3 regions of the Enterobacter oligotrophicus genome follow, and region 3 is predicted to be linked to each of the others. Evidence: predicted binding sites of a transcription regulator. Region 3 holds the regulator's gene; each other region holds the start of a gene.
What was found. Region 3 encodes Fur, which represses iron uptake genes when iron is present. Its sites were predicted from a motif close to ATAATAATGAGAACNACTATCAA; they were not measured.
Positions count from the first base shown of each region.

Region 1: the regulator Fur is predicted to act here: its motif matches at 1,283-1,305, upstream of sodA (superoxide dismutase [Mn]).
Region 2: the regulator Fur is predicted to act here: its motif matches at 1,290-1,312, upstream of EoCCA6_RS05140 (Nramp family divalent metal transporter).

Region 1 is NZ_AP019007.1:2,560,036-2,562,240, reverse strand. It holds gene yiiM (6-hydroxyaminopurine reductase) at 1-393, opposite strand, end outside; gene sodA (superoxide dismutase [Mn]) at 589-1,209, opposite strand; gene rhaT (L-rhamnose/proton symporter RhaT) at 1,498-2,205, shown strand, end outside.
Region 2 is NZ_AP019007.1:1,086,457-1,088,661, reverse strand. It holds gene nupC (nucleoside permease NupC) at 1-1,002, opposite strand, end outside; gene EoCCA6_RS05140 (Nramp family divalent metal transporter) at 1,353-2,205, shown strand, end outside.
Region 3 is NZ_AP019007.1:3,848,630-3,850,834, forward strand. It holds gene chiP (chitoporin ChiP) at 1-401, shown strand, start outside; gene chiQ (ChiQ/YbfN family lipoprotein) at 449-775, shown strand; gene fur (ferric iron uptake transcriptional regulator) at 933-1,379, opposite strand; gene fldA (flavodoxin FldA) at 1,669-2,199, opposite strand.

The sequences.
Region 1 (2,205 bases), 1.3 Mb from region 3:
ATCCTGAATACCGAAATGGTAGTTGAGCTTGAAGCACGGCGAGCGCGGCTGCGTCACCTGAATCAGGGCATCGCCCCAACGGTAGATATCGCCGATAAAGACATTCTTCTCCGTCAGCCCTTCCGTCGAAAGGTTCTCGCCAAACGCGGGGGCGACAAACAGATCCGCCTGCTCGGGGAATTCAGAAATCCAGTGTTGATAGTGCTCGCGAGGATAGTGGCACAGCGCGCGCTCCGGCCCGCCGTGGATTTTCTTTTCGGCCTGCTCATCACCCGCAAGCCCGAGGTCGGTTAACGTCAGCTCACCGTCAATCTGAACTTTGGCGATGGCGCTTGGGCGGCTGCCGTCGTATTCCCTTACCTTGCCTGTAAACACATTCACCGGGTAATGCATCGCAACTCCTTTATATGCCCTAAATAATTCGAGTTGCAGGAAGGCGGCAAGAGAGTGAATCCCCAGGAGCTTACTCAAGTAAGTGACTGGGGTGAGCGAGCGCAGCCAACGCACCTGCAACTTGAAGTATGACGGGTATACAGATACAAAAAAAGCGAGTCATAAGACTCGCTTCTCACAGGCGTCAATGCAACCTTATTTTTTAGCGGCGAAACGCGCTGCTGCTTCGTCCCAGTTCACCACGTCCCAGAAGGCTTTGATGTAGTCCGGGCGACGGTTCTGGAACTTCAGGTAGTAAGCGTGTTCCCACACGTCCAGGCCCAGGATTGGGAAGCCGGATACGCCAGAGATCGCTTCACCCATCAGCGGGGAGTCCTGGTTAGCGGTAGAAACCACCGCCAGCTTGTCGCCTTTCAGGACCAGCCACGCCCAGCCAGAACCGAAACGGGTTGCAGCGGCTTTCTCGAATTCCGCTTTGAAGTTATCTACGGAACCGAAGTCGCGCTCGATAGCCGCTTTCAGGTCGCCCTGCAGGGTCGTACCGGTTTTCAGGCCTTTCCAGAACAGGCTGTGGTTAGCGTGGCCGCCAGCGTTGTTACGCAGAACGGTTTTCTTGTCCGCTGGCAGTTGATCCAGTTTGGTGATCAGCTCTTCAACCGGCAGGTTAGCGAACTCTGGCAGGCTTTCCAGCGCGGCGTTCGCATTGTTCACGTAGGTCTGGTGGTGTTTAGTGTGATGGATTTCCATCGTCTGCTTGTCGAAATGCGGTTCCAGTGCGTCGTAGGCATACGGCAGGGATGGCAGTGTATAACTCATAATCCTCTCCATTAGTGTCGGGCGGCACAGCTGTTAATGCCGCGTAAGCAGTTGGTTCATTATAGTTAATTAAATGATATTGAAAATGATTATCAATGCCGTAGTTTTTATAAGGTTATTCGTTTTTCGCTTAATGCCGAAATTGTGAGTCTGCTCACGCGGTTAACGTGCTGATTGCCATCAGGAACAAAAGTGCGGCAACCTTCTGAAGGTTCCCAAACCGCCTAATTTTTACACTCATCAAGTCGGCGGGAAGCCACCGACTATAAAAACGATGAGGATGTAAAAATGAATCATGCGATTACGATGGGTATTTTCTGGCATTTGATAGGCGCAGCCAGTGCAGCCTGTTTCTATGCCCCGTTTAAAAAGGTTAAACATTGGTCATGGGAAACCATGTGGTCCGTTGGCGGTACGGTGTCATGGCTGATTTTGCCGTGGACCATTAGCGCCATGTTGCTCCCGGATTTTTGGGGCTATTTCTCCTCCTTTAACGCCTCCACCCTACTGCCGGTCTTCCTGTTCGGCGCGATGTGGGGCATCGGTAACATCAACTACGGCCTCACCATGCGCTACCTCGGCATGTCGATGGGTATCGGCATCGCGATTGGCATTACGTTGATCGTCGGTACGCTGATGACGCCCATTCTCAACGGCAACTTCGACGTGCTGATCAACACCGAAGGCGGGCGCATGACGCTGCTGGGCGTGCTGGTCGCGGTGATCGGCGTGGGGATTGTCACCCGCGCGGGGCAGCTCAAAGAGCGCAAGATGGGCATCAAGGCCGAAGAGTTCAATCTGAAGAAAGGCCTGCTGCTGGCGGTGATGTGCGGCATCTTCTCGGCGGGCATGTCGTTTGCCATGAACGCGGCGAAACCGATGCATGAGGCCGCCGCCGCGCTGGGCGTCGACCCATTATACGTTGCCCTGCCAAGCTATGTGGTGATCATGGGCGGCGGCGCACTGGTTAACCTCGGCTTCTGCTTCATTCGTCTG
Region 2 (2,205 bases), 1.7 Mb from region 3:
CGCACGTGGAGAGAGCGTGCTGGCAATTTTCTGCAGATCCATCATGGCCACGAATTCGTTAGAAACCAGTTTGGTTGCCATAATACTGCCCACCTGCAGCGCTTCGCTTGCCGGAACACCCATTACCCAGGCAATCGGGTAGAAGATGTAACCCAGGATGCCCTGGAAGGAGATACCCAGAACTGCCGCGAACAGGGCGTTCAGGGCAGCAATCAGCGCGATAAAGCCGATCAGCATCGCCGCAACGATAATCGCTACTTTGAAGCCTGCCAGAATGTATTCACCCAGCATTTCGAAGAAGCTCTGACCTTCATGCAGGTTTGACATCTGGATGTTCTCTTCACTGGCATCAACGCGGTACGGGTTGATCAGCGACAGCACGATAAAGGTGCTGAACATGTTCAGAACCAGCGCTGCAACAACGTATTTTGGCTCCAGCATGGTCATGTATGCGCCCACGATAGACATGGACACGGTAGACATTGCAGTGGCCGCCATGGTGTACATGCGGTTGCGGGACATTTTACCGAGAATGTCTTTATAGGCGATAAAGTTCTCAGACTGGCCCAGGATCAGGGAGCTGACGGCGTTGAACGATTCCAGCTTACCCATGCCGTTCACTTTTGACAGCACAGTACCGATAGCGCGAATAATGACAGGCAGAACACGGATGTGCTGCAGAATACCGATCAGCGCAGAGATGAACACGATTGGGCACAGCACTTTCAGGAAGAAGAATGCCAGACCTTGATCGTTCATACTGCCAAAGACGAAGTTAGTCCCTTCGTTGGCGAATCCGAGCAGTTTTTCGAACATTTCGGAGAAGCCTTTTACGAAGCCGAGCCCCACGTTGGAGTTCAGGAAGAACCACGCGAGTAAAACTTCAATAACAAGAAGCTGAACAACATAGCGAATGCGGATTTTTTTACGGTCATGGCTGACCAGTAACGCAAGCGCAGTAACGACAACAAGTGCCAGGACAAAATGAAGGACGCGGTCCATATTTGCTCCAAATTTGAGGCAGGTTTAATTTCCGTGCACATTCTATGTAACGAGCGCAAAGAAAACGAGATCAAGGCCACACAATAGTTACATCCTGTGACGAGTCTCAAAAATAGTGATCAACAATACATTTTTGTTATGTTAGGTAAATGAGTGAAAAGTTAAGTTTGTGTGCTACGCTTCACAAATGACTGCGCGTTTTCATATTCTGTGAGACCGCTCAAGCGAACCCGCCTTTCTATCGTTAAAAGCTATCTGAGAAATCATTACAACCTTTACAAATGATCTTGATAATCATTCTCATTTTGATAGCATTAAACATAGCAAAGGCTATATTTCCAGAGGCAGAAATGACAAACAGTCGCGTAGAGGGTAGCAGTGGCAGGGCAGCGCGCAAGTTGCGGTTCGCATTAATGGGACCGGCGTTCATTGCTGCTATTGGCTATATCGATCCAGGGAATTTTGCGACCAATATTCAGGCCGGGGCCAGCTTCGGGTATACACTCCTGTGGGTAGTCGTCTGGGCTAACCTGATGGCGATGCTGATTCAGATGCTTTCAGCCAAGCTGGGGATTGCCACGGGCAAAAATCTGGCAGAGCAAATCCGCGACCATTATCCCCGTCCGGCCGTCTGGCTTTACTGGGTTCAGGCGGAAATCATCGCTATGGCAACCGACCTCGCTGAATTTATCGGGGCAGCTATCGGCTTCAAATTGATTCTGGGCGTGTCGTTATTACAGGGTGCTGTCCTGACCGGCATCGCCACCTTCCTTATTCTGATGCTTCAGCGTCATGGACAAAAACCGCTGGAAAAAGTGATCGGTGGTCTGCTGCTGTTTGTGGCGGCAGCCTATATTGTTGAACTGATTTTCTCGCAGCCGAATCTGGTGCAGCTCAGTAAGGGAATGGTGATCCCGAGTTTGCCGAATTCTGAAGCGGTATTCCTGGCGGCGGGTGTGCTGGGTGCGACGATTATGCCGCATGTTATCTATTTGCACTCTTCCTTAACACAGCACCTGCACGGCGGAACGCGTAAGGAGCGGTATTCAGCGACTAAATGGGATGTGGCTATTGCCATGACCATTGCCGGTTTTGTTAACCTGGCGATGATGGCGACGGCTGCTGCCGCGTTCCACTTTAATGGCCATACGGGAGTTGCCGATCTGGATCAGGCGTATTTGACGCTGGAACCGCTACTGAGCC
Region 3 (2,205 bases):
CTAACGCTCGTCTGGATATCTGGTGGGATAACCGCTCCGACTTCAACGCCGACGGCGAAAAAGCGGTCTTCTTCGGCGCGATGTATGACCTGAAAAACTGGAACCTGCCAGGCTGGGCAGTGGGTGCCTCTTACGCTTACGCCTGGGACGCGAAGCCTGCGGATATGGCAACACCGGATGCGTACTACGATCCAAACTACCGTCTGAAAGAGTCCTCCTACAGTCTGGATGCCATCTATACCCTGCAGGAGGGGCGTGCGAAAGGCACCATGTTCAAACTGCACTTCACGCAGTACGACAACCATTCTGATATCCCAAGCTATGCGGGCGGTTACGGCAACATCTTCCAGGATGAACGTGACGTGAAATTTATGGTTATCGCGCCATTCACTATCTTCTGATGAACGCTCCGGCGGGCTGAGTCCCGCCGGGATGGAGACTGAACATGATGAAAAAAATTATCGTCGTCGCGTTGCTGGCATCAGGGCTGGCGGCATGCGCTCAGCCTCAGGCACCGAAAGAGGATTCGCGTCTTAAAGAAGCGTATAGCGCCTGTATCAATACCGCTGAGGGATCGCCGGATAAAATCGAAGCCTGCCAGAGCGTGCTGAATGTGCTTAAGAAAGAGAAAGCGCATGAACAGTTTGCGACGCAGGAAAACATTCGCGTGATGGATTACCAGGCCTGTATTCAGGCACGTAAAACGGGTAACGATCAGGAAGTGGCGAAGCGTTGCGATAAAATCTGGCAGGAGATCCGCAGCAACAACAACTAATAAGCCGTTTTTACGCCCGGTGGCGCTGCGCTTACGGGACCTGCAAAGGTGTCACAGCCCGTAGGCCCGGTAAGCGCAGCGCCACCGGGCTTTTTATTGCCATAAAACAGGCAAAAAAAAGCCAACCTTTCGGCTGGCTCAGAGTATAAACACTACTTTATTTCGCATCGTGCGCATGTTCATCTTCGCGGCAATCGCCTTCTGCACAGTGACCATACAGGTACAGGCTGTGGTTGGTCAGGCGAATGCCATGACGAGCGGCAATTTCACGCTGGCGCGCTTCGATAGAATCATCGCTAAATTCAATGACCTTGCCGCAATCGAGGCAGATCAGGTGATCGTGGTGGTGCTGCTGGGTCAGTTCGAAAACAGATTTACCGCCTTCGAAATTATGACGGGTGACAATGCCCGCGTCATCGAACTGGTTCAGCACGCGATAAACGGTTGCCAGCCCAATCTCTTCACCCATGTCGATAAGACGCTTGTAAAGGTCTTCCGCACTGACATGGTGATTGTCTGGCCCCTGAAGCACTTCAAGGATTTTTAACCGAGGAAGCGTAACTTTCAGGCCAGCCTTCTTTAATGCGGTATTGTTGTCAGTCATGCGGAATCTGTCCTGTTGCTAAACGATTCACTTCTAAAGAAGAAGTGACAGAAAATGCACTTGGGATGATGCGTCTCATTATAGAACTGCCATGGCTAAATGAAAACTGCAAGTCTCAAGCAAAGTATGCTTATAAAAACGTGGTATCACCAACAAACTTGTTCGATGGCACCCACTTTTTACCGGGGGATATTGTACAGGTCTGAGCGAAAAAGTTAAAAGTTTGTAGCAATTAATTTAATCGGTTTTACCTGGAAACGGGCGCAACCGGAGTCGCGCCGCAGAGAAATCAGGCGTTAAGAATGTCGTCCAGATTCAGTTCTTCGCGGACCTGCTTAACCCATTTCTCAACACGCTCAGCCGTCAGTTCTGGCTGGCGGTCCTCGTCAATAGCCAGGCCAACGAAGTGATCGTCGTCTGCCAGGCCTTTAGAGGCTTCAAAGTGATAGCCTGCCGTTGGCCAGTGACCCACAATAGCCGCACCGCGTGGTTCAATGATGTCGCGGATAGTGCCCAGCGCGTCACAGAAATACTCAGCGTAGTCTTCCTGATCGCCACAGCCGAACAGGGCAACCAGTTTGCCGTTGAAATCCACTTCTTCCAGGGTTGGGAAGAAATCGTCCCAGTCACACTGCGCTTCACCGTAATACCAGGTCGGGATACCCAGCAGCAGGATGTCATAGCCCTCGAGATCTTCTTTGCTGCTCTTGGCGATGTCATGCACATCGGCAACGTCTTTACCGAGCTGTTTTTGAATGTTTTTTGCGATATTTTCGGTATTGCCGGTATCACTGCCGAAGAAAATGCCGATAATTGCCATGAGTAA